DNA from 2 places in the Nonomuraea fuscirosea genome. Region 2 is predicted to be linked to the other one. Evidence: predicted binding sites of a transcription regulator. Region 2 holds the regulator's gene; the other holds the start of a gene.
The links. Region 2 encodes HspR, which represses chaperone genes until heat shock. Its sites were predicted from a motif close to ANTTGAGTCNNNNNGACTCAANT; they were not measured.
Positions count from the first base shown of each region.

Region 1 (7,700 bases), 4.1 Mb from region 2:
CGTGCCGGCCATGGCGGAATAGCCGATGAGCGCCACCACGGTCACGGTCAGCCCGGCGATCAGGCCGGGCAGCGCCTCGGGCAGCAGCACCTTGCGCACGATCGTGGCCCGGCTCGCGCCCATGGCCTGGGCGGCCTGCACGACGTCCGCGCCGACCTCGCGCAGCGCCGTCTCGACCAGCCGGGCGAAGAACGGCACCGCGCCCACGGTCAGCGGCACCACGAACGCGGCCGTCCCGATGGTGGTCCCGACCACGAGCCGGGTGAACGGGATGATCGCGATCATCAGCACGATGAACGGCAGCGACCGCCCGACGTTCACCACGAACCCGAGCCCCGACTTCAGCGCCGGGACCGGCCGCAGCCCGCCCCGGTCGAACACCACGAGCGCCACCCCCAGCGGCAGCCCGAGCAGCAGGGTGAACAGCGTCGACCACCCGACCATCAGCGCGGTCTCGACGGTCGCCGGCCCGAGCAGCGGCAGCATCTCTTCCCAGGTCACGCGGCCTCCCCCGCCCTTTCGACGATCAGCCCGCATTCGCGCAGGTAGGAAAGCGCCGCCCCTGTGTCCGCGCCCTCCAGCGCGACACGCAACCGGCCCACCGAGCCCCCCGCGAGGTCCTCGATGGAGCCGCCGAGGATGCTGAGGTCCACGTCGAACTTCCGCACCACCTCCGAGATCACGGGCTGGCGCGGGTCGCCGGTGAACGTGAGCGTCACCGAGCCGGCCGGCCCTGGTTCGGGCAGCGGGAAGATCTCCCTGGTCAGGCGGGAGCCGGGCGTCCTGATCAGGTCGGCGATGGCGCCGGACTCCTCGATCCGGCCGCCGGTCATGATGGCGACCGAGTCGCAGACGCTCTTGACCACGTTCATCTCGTGGGTGATGAGCAGGATCGTCAGGCCGAGCTCGGTGTTGAGCCGTTTGAGCAGGGCGAGGATCGACTGCGTGGTGGCCGGGTCGAGCGCCGAGGTGGCCTCGTCCGACAGCAGCACCGCCGGGTTGCCGGCCAGCGCCCTGGCGATGCCGACGCGCTGCTTCTGGCCGCCCGAGAGCTGGTGCGGGCGGTCCTTGCCGCGGCCGTCCAGGCCGACGAGCTCCAGCAACTCGGCGACGCGGCGCTCGCGTTCGGCCGCGGGCACGCCCATGACCTCCAGCGGGAAGGCGACGTTGCCGGCGACCGTGCGCGAGGAGAGCAGGGCGAAGTGCTGGTGGATCATGCCGATGCGCTGCCTGGCCCGGTTGAGCTCCCGGCTGCCGAGCGCGGTCAGGTCCTGGCCCGCGACGGTGACGGTGCCCGCGGTGGGGCGTTCGAGCAGGTTGACGCAGCGCAGGAGCGTGCTCTTGCCGGCGCCGCTCTGGCCGAGCACGCCGTAGATCTCGCCTTCGCGCACGTGCAGGTCGACGCCGTCGAGCGCGACGGTGTCGCCGTACTGCTTGCGCAGGCCGGAAGCCTGGATCACGGAGAATCCCCACGACTGAGGGCGGCCTGTGGCGGGGCCGCGGAAACGTACATCACCTGGAAGGAAAGAGCCTGGGAGGCTCAGCGGGTGCCGGGGTGGAACGGCAGGTGGCTCAGCCTGCGCAGCACGTAACCAGGTGTGATCATGACGACCTTCGGAGAGAACGGGCGGACGGGTTGCTTCAACAGGCCGGCATTCGCCCCGTACACGCACGGCGATCCACGGCGCCTCCTGGGGCGCTGCTCGCGGTCGCGGTTGCCTCGTTCACGCCCTAGGTAACGGCCGGGCGATTTCCGCTATTCCCCGTCGGTTTCGTGATCTGTGTCACGCTCCGCTACTTCACACTACGGTACGAGCGCCGCTACTTCCGGCGCAGGCGCATCGCCAGGCGCACGATGAGGAACACCACGGCGCCGATCACCAGCAGCTGGAGAAGTTCCGGAACGCCCATGTTGCCCATATCGCTCCTAGTGTCGGAAGGTGACATGAGGGACAACGTGCGCGGCGCGCTCCATGGTTCCCAGAAGAGGGCCCCGTGATCAGAAGATCACGGGGCTCTCTCAGCCGGACGGTCAGGCGGCCACGGAGGTCGAGGCGACCGAGGCCGGGGCGAGCGCGATGTCCAGGACCTCGCGCACGTCGCTGACCGCGTGGATGGTCAGCTCGGCGCGGACCTCCTCGGGCACGTCGTCCAGGTCGGGCTCGTTGCGGGCCGGGATGAGGACGGTCGTGATGCCCGCCCGGTGCGCCGCCAGCAGCTTCTGCTTGACGCCGCCGATCGGCAGCACCCGCCCGGTCAGCGAGATCTCACCGGTCATGGCCACGTCGCCGCGCACCAGCCGCCCGGACAGGAGCGAGGCCAGCGCCGTCGTCAGGGTCACGCCGGCGGAGGGCCCGTCCTTCGGCACGGCGCCCGCGGGGAAGTGGACGTGCACCGAGCGGTCCTTCAGCGCGGTGACCGGCAGCTCCAGCTCCGCGCCGTGCGAACGCAGGTAGGACAGGGCGATCCTGGCCGACTCCTTCATCACGTCGCCGAGCTGGCCGGTCAGGGTGAGCCCGGTCTCGCCGGTCTCCGGGTCGGCCAGCGACGCCTCCACGTAGAGCACGTCGCCGCCGGCCCCGGTGACGGCCAGCCCGGTGGCCACACCCGGCACGGAGGTGCGCTGCTTGGCCTCGGGCAGCGACGACTCCGGCACGAACCTGGGCCGTCCGATGTAGTCGACCAGGTCGGCCTCGCCCACGGTGACGGGCAGTTCGCCCTTGGCGGTCACCTTGCGCAGGATCCTCGCGACCGAGCGCTCCAGCGAGCGGACCCCGGCCTCGCGGGTGTATTCGGCGGCCAGCCGGCGCAGCGCCGCGTCCTCGACCGTGACCTCCTCGGAGGTCAGCCCGGCCAGCTCCAGTTGCCTGGGCAGCAGGTGGTCGCGGGCGATGGCCACCTTCTCGTCCTCGGTGTAGCCGTCGAGGGTGACGATCTCCATGCGGTCGAGCAGCGGCCCGGGGATGGCCTCCAGGACGTTGGCCGTGGCCAGGAACAGCACGTCGGACAGGTCGAGCTCGACCTCCAGATAGTGGTCGCGGAACGTGTGGTTCTGCGCCGGGTCGAGCACTTCGAGCAGGGCGGCCGTCGGGTCGCCGCGGTAGTCGGCGCCGACCTTGTCGACCTCGTCGAGCAGGACGACCGGGTTCATCGAGCCGGCTTCGCGGATCGCGCGGACGACACGGCCGGGCAGCGCGCCGACGTAGGTGCGCCGGTGGCCGCGGATCTCGGCCTCGTCGCGGACGCCGCCGAGCGCGACGCGGACGAACTTGCGGCCCATCGCGCGGGCCACGGACTCGCCCAGGGACGTCTTGCCGACTCCGGGAGGGCCGGCCAGCGCCAGCACGGCGCCGCTGCGCCGGCCGCCGACCACGCCGAGGCCCTTGTCCTGGCGGCGCTTGCGCACGGCCAGGTGCTCGATGATGCGGTCCTTCACGTCGGCCAGGCCGGTGTGGTCGGCGTCGAGCACGGCCCTGGCGCCGGCGATGTCGTAGTTGTCCTCGGTGCGCTCGTTCCACGGGATGTCGAGCACGGTGTCCAGCCAGGTGCGGATCCAGCCGGTCTCGGGCGACTGGTCGGAGGTGCGCTCCAGCTTGTCGACCTCCTTGAGGGCGGCCTCGCGCACCTTCTCCGGCAGGTCGGCGGCCTCCACCCGGACCCGGTAGTCCTCTTCCTCGGTCTCGGCGGAGTCGCCGTTGAGCTCCTTGAGCTCCTTGCGCACGGCGGCGAGCTGCTGGCGCAGCAGGAACTCGCGCTGCTGCTTCTCCATGCCCTCCTGGACGTCCTTGCGGATCGTCTCGGCGACGTCGAGCTCGGCGAGGTGGTCGCGGGACCACTCGACCAGCTTGGCCAGCCGGTCGGCCGGGTCGGCCGCCTCCAGCAGCTCGACCTTCTGCGCCGTGGTCAGCCACGGGGTGTAGCCGGAGCTGTCGGCCAGCACGGACGGGTCGTCGATCTGGTTGACCTGGTCGACGACCTGCCAGGCGCCGCGCTTCTGCAGGATGGTGGTGGCCAGGACCTTGTACTCCTTGGCCAGCTCCTGGGCGCGCTCGCCGACGGCCACGGTGTCGATGGTGTCGGCCTCGACCCACAGCGCGGCGCCGGGACCGGTGGTGCCGGTGCCGACCCTGACCCGGTTGACGCCGCGCACGACGGCGGCGGGCTCGCCACCGGGGAGCCTCCCGACCTGCTCGACGACGGCCTGAACACCGATGGCGCCGTAACGGCCGTCGATCCGGGGAACGAGAAGGACCCGTGGCTTGTTGCCACCGGATGCACGGGCCGCGTCGATCGCGGCGCGCACCTCGGAGTCGGACAGGTCCAGCGGAACCACCATGCCCGGCAGCACGACCTCGTCGTCCAGCGGCAGGACCGGGAGGATCAAGCTCTCACTCATACGAACTCCCAAGGGTTGAGTTATACCGGCTCAACTCATCGGAGCCCTGTCGTGTTCCCTTCCTTGCCGATGTTCGCTCACGGCGATCGTAATCATGTAAGCGCCGCATCGAGAGCGGGTCCCGTCGTACAGTCGGCCAATGGACCCGGTTGAGCTCTTCCACGAGGTGGCGGGCACCGTGCCCGCCTACGGCAGGTTCCTCGCCGAGCAGCGGGTGGACCCGGAGAAGATCACCACGCTGGACGACTTCGCCCGCCTGCCCATGACCACGAAGGACACCTACACCCTGCGGCACCCGCTGCCCGACCTGTGCAGGAACGGCGTGATCGGGGACATGATCGCCGTCTCGTCCGGCTCCACCGGCACGCCGTCGTTCTGGCCGCGCTCGGCGGGCGACGAGCGGGTCATCGCCGAGCGGTTCGAGGAGGTGTTCAGGGACTCCTTCCAGGCCCTGGAGCGCCGGACGCTCGCCGTGGTCTGCTTCGCGCTCGGCACCTGGGTCGGCGGCCTGTTCACCCTCGGGTGCTGCCGTCACCTGGCCGAGCGCGGTTACCCGATCACCGTGGTCGCCCCGGGCTCCGACCGGCGGGAGATCGCGCGGGTGCTGCCCGAGCTGGCCCCGTACTTCGACCAGGTCGTGCTGCTCGGTTATCCGCCGTTCCTGAAGAACGTCATCGACGGCGAGGACCTGCCCTGGGCGGAGTGGAACGTCAAGCTGGTCACCGCGGGCGAGGTGTTCAGCGAGGAGTGGCGCACGCTGGTCGCCGAGCGGGCCGGCATCGCCGACCCGGTGCGGGGCGTCGCCTCCCTGTACGGCACCGCCGACGCGGGCGTCCTGGGCAACGAGACCGCGCTGTCGGTCGGCATCCGCCGTTTCCTGGCCGCCCGCCCCGGCCTGGCCAGGGAGTTGTTCGGGGAGTCCAGGCTGCCCACCCTCGTCCAGTACGACCCGGACGTCCGCTACTTCGAGGAGCATCAGGGCACGCTGCTGTTCTCCGGCGACAACGGCGTGCCGCTCGTCCGCTACCACATCGCCGACGAGGGCGGCGTGCTGCCGTACGATGAGCTGCTGGGGTTCGTCCGCGCCCACGGCCACCGGCCGGAGCGGGAGGGCCCCGAGCGGCCCTTCGTGTACGTCTTCGGCCGCAGCCACTTCACGGTGTCCTACTACGGCGCGAACGTCTATCCGGAGAACATCGCGATCGGCCTGGAGCAGGCGGAGGTGAGCGGGTCGGTCACCGGCAAAGTTCGTGCTGGAGGTGGCCGAGGACGAGCGGCACGACCGGCATCTGACGGTGACGGTGGAGCTGGCGCCGGGCGAGCGGCCCTCCGAGGAGATCGCCCAGGCGGCGGGCGCGTCGATCCTGGCCCAGCTGCTCCGGCTGAACAGCGAGTTCGCCGCGTACGTGCCGGCCGGACGGCAGATGCCGTTCGTCCGGCTCCGGGAGGCCGGCGACCCCGACTACTTCCCGCCGGGCGCCAAGCACCGCTACACCCGGTAGGACCTACGCGGGAGCGAGGGCGGCGCTACGCGGGCAGCCCCGCGGGCGTCAGAGCGGCGGCGATGCGCGACTCCGCCCAGGGCACCATGAGGAAGCCGCGCTTGACCGTCAGCACCTGCACGCCCGCCGTCCACGAGTGGATCCCCGGCACCGCGGCCAGCGTGCGGGAGGTGAAGTGGTGCAGGTCGGCGGTGGTGGGCACGATCACCTCGCAGACCAGCGAGGCCTGCCCCAGCGTGGAGGCGATCATGCGGACGCCGCGCTCGCCGGCCAGCCGCTCGGCCACGCTCTCCTGCATGCTCGGCTCGACCGTCAGCCACAGCAGGATCTCGGCCTCGTAGCCGAGCGCCGCCGCCGGGATGAAGGTGGTGACGCTGGCGCAGCCCCGGTCGAGCATGGACTCCAGCCGCCGCCTGGCGGTGCTCTCGCTGATGCCGAGGCGGCGGCCGACGGACTGGAAGCTGGCCCGGCCGTCCTCCCGCAGGGCGGCCAGCACCTCGCGGTCGACGTCGTCGAGGTGGCCGCGCTCGCAGGTGTGGACGGGCCGGTGCAGCGCGAACGGCGCCGCCTTCTCGCCCAGGACGGGCACGCTCCAGTCGTAGCTCACCTTGTACGTGTGCAGCACCAGGTCGGCGTTGCTCTGCTGCGCCCCCGGCACGGAGTGCACGTAGTCGACCAGCATCGAGTAGAGGTCGCGGTGCTTGGGCGCGACCAGCTCGAAGACGATGTCGTAGCCGCCGGTGACGATGGTGACGTACCGGATGTCCGGATTTTTCGCCAGAAGCCCGGCCACTCTGAGCTGGCTGCCGGGCGCACAGGTCAGCCGCACCAGGAACACGTGGATCGGCCCGTCGTGCTCCAGGTGCGGCAGCACCGCCACGCGGGCCAGGCCGGCGCCCATGAGGTGCTGGGCCCGCCGCGCCACCGTGGTGGTGGAGATGCCGAGCAACTGGGCGATGTCGGTCCAGCTGGCGCGGCCGTTCACGTGGAGCGCTGCGAGAATCCTGCGGTCCAGGTCGTCGAGATCATCCATCGGAGGCATCATCGCGCGTTCAGCCCCGGTCGCGCACCTCGGACAGGAAGCCGCGCACGGTGGCCTCCCACAGCTCGGCCTCCTCGACCTGCGGCGAGTGCCCGGACTTCTCGAAGATCCGCAGCTCGGAGCTGGGGATCAGGCCGGCGATGGTGCGGCTGCACTCGACGGGGGTGATCCAGTCGTGGCGGCCGACGGTGATCAGGGTCGGCGCGGTGATGCCGGGCAGGAGGTGCTTGATGTCGTAGTTCGGCTGGTTGACGGCGAAGGCGTAGTTGTGGGTGGCGTAGTGGTACGGCGTGGCGGCCACGCGCTGCTCCACCGCGGCGGGCTCGTAGTCGTGGTCGTACAGGGGGAGGATCTCGCGCCAGCAGTCGCGCAGGTCGTCGTCGTCGCGCACGGTGCCGGACATGATCCGGTCGAGCTTGGCCCGGTCGATGGTGACCCGGGAGGAGGCGGCGGCGTTGCGGATGGCCAGGTCCTGGTTGGCGTTGTCGGCGGAGGTGTCGCGCAGCACGACGGCGCCGACCCGGTCGGGGTGGCGGGCGGCGTACTCCATGGCGATGAAGCCGCCGTAGGAGCCGCCGGCGATGACGACGCGCTCGACGCCGAGCCACCGGCGCAGGCCCTCGACGTCGGCGACCCACTGCTCGTGGGTGAACGGGCCGTTCTGCCCGCTCTGTCCTGATCCGCGGGCGTCGAAGACGACCACCTTGTACGCGTCCGCGAGCCGGCCGAAGCTGCTCCTGGGCTCGGCGAGCGAGCCGAG
Region 1 covers NZ_CP109074.1:5,747,324-5,755,023, forward strand. The annotation lists gene OIE67_RS26265 (methionine ABC transporter permease) at 1-501, opposite strand, end outside; gene OIE67_RS26270 (methionine ABC transporter ATP-binding protein) at 498-1,460, opposite strand; gene lon (endopeptidase La) at 2,033-4,396, opposite strand; gene OIE67_RS26280 (Lrp/AsnC family transcriptional regulator) at 5,924-6,931, opposite strand; gene OIE67_RS26285 (alpha/beta fold hydrolase) at 6,951-7,700, opposite strand, start outside.
Region 1: lon (endopeptidase La) is a predicted target of HspR. The motif match lies at 4,410-4,432, and genes of this name have one in related genera.

Region 2 (7,700 bases):
TCTCGGTACGCCGGTGCCGCGCCACCAGGTTGGTCGCGATCCCGTACAACCATGGTCTGACCGCGCCCATCGCGGCGTCGTACCCGCCACTCACGGCCACCACGAAGACCTCGGCGGCGAGGTCGTCGGCGACGTCCGCGGAGAGCCTGCGCGCGATGTAGCGGTGGATCTCCGCGAAGTGGGCGTCGAAGAGATCGGGCGGAACCCCTAACCGCGCGGGTCCGTTACGTGAGTTGTGCACTGTCACGCCCGTTCTTGCCCGGAATTCAGGAATGCTTTCACGCTCACGAGGGTTGAGTCGGGTAGGCTCAAGTCGTTTGACAAAGACGACACGCATCCATAGGTTGAGTCCAACAGACTCAACTTTGACCACAAGGACGTACTCATGGCACGTGCGGTAGGTATCGACCTTGGGACGACCAACTCCGTCGTCTCGATCCTCGAGGGCGGTGAGCCCACCGTCATCGCCAACGCGCAGGGCTCGCGGACCACGCCGTCCGTGGTCGCCTTCGCGAAGAACGGCGAGGTCCTGGTCGGTGAGGTCGCCAAGCGGCAGGCCGTCACCAACGTGGACCGGACGATCCGCTCCGTCAAGCGGGAGATGGGCACCAACTGGTCCCAGGAGATCGACGGCAAGAAGTTCTCCCCGCAGCAGATCAGCGCGTTCGTGCTGCAGAAGCTGAAGCAGGACGCGGAGGCCTACCTGGGCGAGAAGATCACCGACGCGGTGGTCACCGTCCCCGCCTACTTCAACGACGCCCAGCGCCAGGCCACCAAGGAGGCCGGCACGGTCGCGGGGCTCAACGTGCTGCGCATCATCAACGAGCCGACCGCGGCGGCGCTCGCCTACGGGCTCGACAAGGAGCAGGACCAGACGATCCTGGTCTTCGACCTCGGTGGCGGCACCTTCGACGTGTCGCTGCTCGACGTCGGCCAGGAGGACGGCCACGGCTTCGTCGAGGTCAAGGCCACCTCCGGTGACAACCACCTGGGCGGCGACGACTGGGACCAGCGCGTCGTCGACGAGCTCGTCAAGCGCTTCCAGAACGCGCACGGCGTCGACCTGGCCAAGGACAAGATGGCGCTCCAGCGCCTGCGCGAGGCGGCCGAGAAGGCCAAGATCGAGCTGTCCAGCCAGTCCGAGACCAACATCAACCTGCCCTACATCACGGCCTCCTCCGAGGGTCCGCTGCACCTCGACGAGAAGCTGACCCGCTCCGAGTTCCAGCGGCTGACCGCCGACCTGCTCGAGCGGACCAAGGGCCCGTTCCACCAGGTCATCAAGGACGCCGGCATCAAGGTCGCCGACATCGCGCACGTGGTGCTCGTCGGCGGCTCGACCCGCATGCCCGCCGTCTCCGAGCTGGTCAAGGAGCTGACCGGCGGCAAGGAGCCCAACAAGGGCGTCAACCCGGACGAGGTCGTCGCCATCGGCGCCGCCCTGCAGGCCGGCGTGCTCAAGGGCGAGGTCAAGGACGTCCTGCTGCTCGACGTGACCCCGCTGTCGCTGGGCATCGAGACCAAGGGCGGCATCTTCACCAAGATCATCGAGCGCAACACGACGATCCCGACCAAGCGCTCCGAGGTCTTCACCACGGCCGAGGACAACCAGCCGTCGGTGCAGATCCAGGTCTACCAGGGCGAGCGCGAGATCGCCTCGTACAACAAGAAGCTGGCCACGTTCGAGCTGACCGGCATCGCGCCGGCGCCGCGCGGCATCCCACAGATCGAGGTCACCTTCGACATCGACGCCAACGGCATCGTCAACGTCTCCGCCAAGGACCTGGGCACGGGCAAGGAGCAGACGATGACGATCACCGGCGGCTCCGCGCTGCCGAAGGACGACATCGAGCGGATGATGCGCGAGGCCGAGTCGTACGCCGAGGAGGACAAGAAGCGCCGCGAGGAGGCCGAGGTCCGCAACAACGCGGACGGTCTGGCCTACCAGACGGAGAAGTTCCTCCGCGAGAACGACGACAAGGTCCCCGGCGAGATCAAGACCGAGGTCAACGATGCCCTGGCCGAGCTGAAGAAGGCTCTGGAGGGCACCGACACCGACGTCATCCGCACCTCGGCCGAGAAGCTCGCCACCGTCAGCCAGAAGATGGGTTCGGCGATCTACGCTCAGAGCCAGGGTCAGCAGGCCGGCCCCGAGGGCGCCCCGCAGGACGCCACCACCGGCCAGGGTGACCAGAAGGCCGACGACGACGTGGTCGAGGCCGAGATCGTCGACGACGACCAGCCGAAGAAGGACCAGTGATGCCACCGCGTGAAAACGGGCACGAGGAGCCGGTGATCCGCGACAACCGCAAGATCGACCCGGAGACGGGCCAGGTTCGACAGGCGCCGGCGGCGCCACAGGAGGTGCCGGGCGACGTGCTCGAGCCGCAGGATGGCGAGCTGGCGGCCCAGCTCGCCGAGCGGACCGCAGACCTGCAGCGACTCCAGGCGGAGTACACCAACTACCGCCGCAGGGTCGAGCGCGACCGCGTCGCGGTGCGCGAGCAGGCCGTCGCGGGGGCCCTGTCGGACCTCCTTCCCGTGCTCGACGACATCGGCCGGGCCCGCGACCACGGCGAGCTGACCGGCGGCTTCGCGAAGGTGGCGGAGTCGCTGGAGTCGGCGCTCACCAAGCTGGGCCTCAGCTCCTTCGGGCAGAAGGGCGACCCGTTCGACCCGACGGTCCACGAGGCGCTGATGCACAGCTACTCGACCGAGGTGAGCGAGCCGACCGCCGTCGAGGTGCTGCAGCTCGGATACCGCATCGGTGACAGGGTGCTGCGCCCGGCGCGGGTGGCCGTCGCCGAACCCGAGGACGCCCCAGCCGCGTCCAATGACGACGACAACTGATCACAAGGACGAAGGGCCGTAGATGAGCACCAAGGACTACCTGGAAAAGGACTACTACGCCGTCCTTGGTGTGCCCAAGACCGCCACCGCCGACGAGATCAAGAAGGCGTACCGCAAGCTGGCCAGGCAGTACCACCCCGACACCAACCAGGGCGACGCGACCAAGGAGACCAAGTTCAAAGAGGTCTCCGAGGCGTACGACGTCCTGTCGGACACCAAGCGCCGCAAGGAATATGACGAGGCGCGCACGCTGTTCGGGTCCGGGGTGGGCGGCCAGCGGCCGGGCGGTGGCGGTTTCCCGTTCGACTTCGGTGACCTGTTCGGCGGCACCGCCCAGCAGGGCGGCCAGACCGGGGGTGCGGGCGAGCGGCTCGGCGACCTGTTCGGCGGGCTGTTCAACCGGGGCGGATCGACCCGCACCACGACCACGTCGAGGCCGCGGCGTGGCCAGGACATCGAGTCCGAGGTCACGCTGACCTTCACCGAAGCGGTCGAGGGCACCACCGTGTCCCTCCGGCTGACCAGCTCCGCCGCCTGTGCGGCGTGCACCGGCACCGGCGCCAAGGCGGGCACGACCCCCAGGGTCTGTCCCACCTGTGAGGGCACCGGCGCGGCCAGCCGCAACCTGGGCAACTTCGCCTTCTCCGAGCCCTGCCGCGACTGCAAGGGGCGCGGGCTGATCGTGGACGTCCCCTGCCCCGTGTGCGAGGGCAGCGGCCGGGCCAAGAGCACCCGCACCATCCAGGCGCGCATTCCCGCGGGGGTGGCCGACGGCCAGCGGGTCAAGCTCAAGGCGAAGGGAGCGCCGGGCGAGAACGGCGGCCCGGCGGGCGACCTCTACATCCAGACGCACGTCAAGCCGCACGCCGTGTTCGGCAGGTCGGGCGACAACCTGACGATCACCGTGCCGGTGACGTTCTCGGAGGCCGCTCTGGGCGCCGAGATCAAGGTGCCGACCCTCAAGGGCATGCCGGTCACGCTGCGCATTCCCGCGGGCACTCCCAACGGTCGCACGTTCCGCGTGCGCGGCAGGGGCGTCACCCGCAAGGACGGAACGAAGGGCGACCTGCTCGCCAGCGTCGAGGTCGTCGTGCCGAAGACGCTCGACGACAAGTCGCGCGAGCTGCTCAACGAGTTCAGCACCGCGGTCGCGAGTGAGGACCCGCGGGCCGAGCTCATACAGCGAGCCAGAAGCGAGTAAGCCGATGGACGCCAACTATTTCGACCTCTCCGATGACACCCCTGTCTATGTGATCTCGGTGGCCGCGCAGCTCTCCGGGCTGCATCCGCAGACGCTGCGGCAGTACGACCGGCTCGGGCTGGTCAGTCCGGGGCGCACCGCGGGGCGCGGCCGCCTCTACTCGACCCGCGACATCATCCAGCTCCGCGAGGTGCAGCGGCTCTCCCAGGAGGAGGGCATCAACCTCGCGGGCATCAAGCGGATCCTCGAGCTCGAGAACGAAGCTCTGCGGCTGCGTGAGGAGGTCGTCCGCCTGCGCGCCGAGATGCGCATGGTCAGAGCGCTGATCCGCTACGAGTTGCCACCGGGGGCCTAGAAAGACATGGACTACAAGCTCACCCAGAAGAGCCAGGAAGCTCTCTCGGGTGCCATGCGGCGCGCCGCCGCGGAGGGCAACCCGGAGATCTCCCCCGCTCACCTGCTGACCACGCTGCTCTCCCAGACGGGCGGCACCGCCGTGCCGCTGCTCGAAGCCGTGGGCGCCGACTGGCGCACGCTGCGGGCCCGCACGGAGGAGCAGCTCGCGGCGCTGCCGAAGGCGCAGGGCTCGACGGTGGGGGCGCCGTCCAGCTCGCGTCACCTGCTGACGGTGCTCAACACCGCGGCCCAGCACGCCAACCGCCTCGAAGACCTCTACGTCTCGACCGAGCACCTGCTGGTCGGCCTGGCCGCCGACGGCGGCCAGTCGGCCGAGCTGCTCAAGTCCCAGGGCGCGACGCCGCAGGCGCTGCTCGACGCGTTCGAGAAGGTACGCGGCAACGCCCGCGTCACCAGCGAGACCCCCGAGGACACCTACCAGGCGCTGGAGAAGTACGGCGTCGACCTCACCGAGCGGGCCCGCGGCGGCAAGCTCGACCCGGTCATCGGCCGCGACTCCGAGATCCGCCGCGTGGTGCAGGTCCTCAGCCGCCGCACCAAGAACAACCCGGTGCTCATCGGCGAGCCCGGCGTCGGCAAGACCGCCGTCGTCGAGGGCCTGGCCCAGCGCATCGTGGCCGGCGACGTGCCGGAGTCGCTGCGGGGCAAGCGGCTGATCTCGCTCGACCTGGGTGCGATGGTCGCGGGCGCGAAATACCGCGGCGAGTTCGAGGAGCGGCTCAAGGCCGTGCTGTCGGAGATCAAGGACAGCGACGGTCAGGTCGTCACGTTCATCGACGAGCTGCACACCGTGGTCGGGGCCGGGGCCGCCGAGGGCGCGATGGACGCCGGCAACATGCTCAAGCCCATGCTGGCCCGCGGCGAGCTGCGCATGATCGGCGCGACCACGCTCGACGAATACCGCGAGCGCATCGAGAAGGACCCCGCGCTGGAGCGCCGCTTCCAGCAGGTCTACGTCGGCGAACCCACGGTCGAGGACACGATCGCGATCCTGCGCGGGCTCAAGGGCCGATACGAGGCCCACCACCAGGTGCAGATCGCCGACAGCGCGCTCGTCGCCGCGGCGGCGCTGTCCGACCGCTACATCACCAGCAGGTTCCTCCCCGACAAGGCCATCGACCTGGTCGACGAGGCCGCCTCGCGGCTGCGCATGGAGATCGACTCCCGTCCGGTGGAGATCGACCAGCTCCAGCGCAACGTCGACCGGATGAAGATGGAGGAGCTGGCCCTGTCGAAGGAGACCGACGAGGCCTCCGTCCAGCGGCTTGAGCGGCTGCGCCAGGAGCTGGCCGACCGGCAGGAGGAGCTCAACGCCCTCGTCGGCCGCTGGGAGCACGAGAAGGCCGGGCTCAACAAGGTCGGCGAGCTGAAGAAGCAGCTCGACGAGGCGCGCGGCGCGGCCGAGCGGGCGCAGCGCGACGGCGACTTCGAGGCGGCGTCCCGGCTGATGTACGCCGAGGTGCCCCGGCTCGAACAGGCGCTCAAGGCGGCCTCCGACGCCGCTCCGCCGGACAACGCCATGGTCAAGGAGGAGGTCGGGGCCGACGACATCGCCGAGGTGATCTCGTCGTGGACCGGCATCCCCGCCGGGCGGCTCCTTGAGGCTGAGACGAGCAAACTGCTGCGGATGGAGGAGGAGCTGGGCCGGCGTCTGATCGGGCAGCAGCGGGCCGTACAGGCCGTCTCCGACGCCGTACGCCGCAGCCGGGCCGGCATCTCCGACCCCGACCGGCCGACCGGGTCGTTCCTGTTCCTCGGGCCGACCGGCGTGGGCAAGACCGAGCTGGCCAAGGCGCTGGCGGAGTTCCTGTTCGACGACGAGCGGGCGATGACCCGCATCGACATGAGCGAATACTCCGAGAAGCACAGCGTGGCCAGGCTCGTCGGCGCTCCTCCCGGCTACGTCGGCTACGAGGAGGGCGGCCAGCTCACCGAGGCCGTCAGGCGGCGCCCGTACACCGTGGTGCTGCTCGACGAGGTCGAGAAGGCTCATCCCGAGGTGTTCGACATCCTGCTGCAGGTGCTCGACGACGGGCGGCTGACCGACGGCCAGGGGCGCACGGTCGACTTCCGCAACACGATCCTGATCCTGACCTCCAACATCGGCTCGCAGTTCCTCGTCGATCCCCAGCTGGAGAACGGCGCGAAACGCGAGGCGGTCATGGGGGCGGTGCGCGGCTCGTTCAAGCCGGAGTTCCTCAACCGGCTCGACGACGTGATCCTCTTCGACGCGCTCGGCACCGAGGAGCTGGCGCAGATCGTCGACCTGCAGGTCGAGCGGCTGGCGCAGCGCCTGGCCGACCGCAGGCTGACGCTGGAGGTCACGCCGGCGGCCCGCGAGTGGCTGGCGCTGACGGGCTACGACCCGATGTACGGCGCCCGCCCGCTGCGCCGCCTCGTCCAGTCCGCCATCGGCGACAAGCTGGCCAAGGCCGTGCTGTCGGGCGAGATAACCGACGGCGATCACGTCCAGGTCGAGCTGGGCGACGACGAGCTGCTCATCCAGCGCGCGTCCTGAACGGCCGCCCGCACGACGAGCCGCTCATTCGGCGGGCGTCCTGAACGACCGCCGGCTGACGGCGAGCCGCTCGTCCGGCGTCTGAGAGGCCGCATCGGAGCCCGGAGATCCCGCAGATCTCCGGGCTCCGGCGTGTCATGGCGAGGTCATCGGGCCGTGCCCTCGGTAAGGTTCGCCCCACTCTTCGGACAAGCCGCCGTTCCCCGTCCGGACAGGTGACTACGTTCAGCGTTCGTCAGATCACCGAAGTCGATCGGGGAGACGTGCAGGTGTCATTCCAGAGGATGCGGAGCATGATCGCGGTGGCCGCTCTGACCGCGGGCGTCAGCTGGCTGGTCGCCGGTCCCGCCACGGCCGCGAACTGCCGGAACGCCGAGCCGGGGCTGCTGTCGCCGCGCTCGGTCGCCACGTACTGCGACGAGCACACGAAGCTGCGCGTGAACGACAGCGGCTCGGGCAGCAGCCGGATGGTCGCGTCGGAGAGCAACAAGCTGGCCATGGCGGCCGGCGAGCTGGCCAGGCGGCTCGGCCTGACCGGCCTGGCGACGGGCCGGGCGGTGCTAGGCTCGGCCGACCTGGGCGGGATGGCCGCCACCTGGGGCATGCCGTCGCTCACCTCGGCCTCGCCGGCGATCCCCGTGGTGCCGGGGCCGGTCGCGATGAAGGACCTGTCGACGGTCGCGGGCATACCCGCCCTGCCGCCGCTGCCCTCGC
Region 2 covers NZ_CP109074.1:9,879,373-9,887,072, forward strand. The annotation lists gene OIE67_RS45320 (RNA polymerase sigma factor) at 1-247, opposite strand, end outside; gene dnaK (molecular chaperone DnaK) at 386-2,260, shown strand; gene grpE (nucleotide exchange factor GrpE) at 2,260-2,850, shown strand; gene dnaJ (molecular chaperone DnaJ) at 2,873-4,051, shown strand; gene OIE67_RS45340 (heat shock protein transcriptional repressor HspR) at 4,056-4,406, shown strand; gene clpB (ATP-dependent chaperone ClpB) at 4,413-6,986, shown strand; gene OIE67_RS45350 (hypothetical protein) at 7,280-7,700, shown strand, end outside.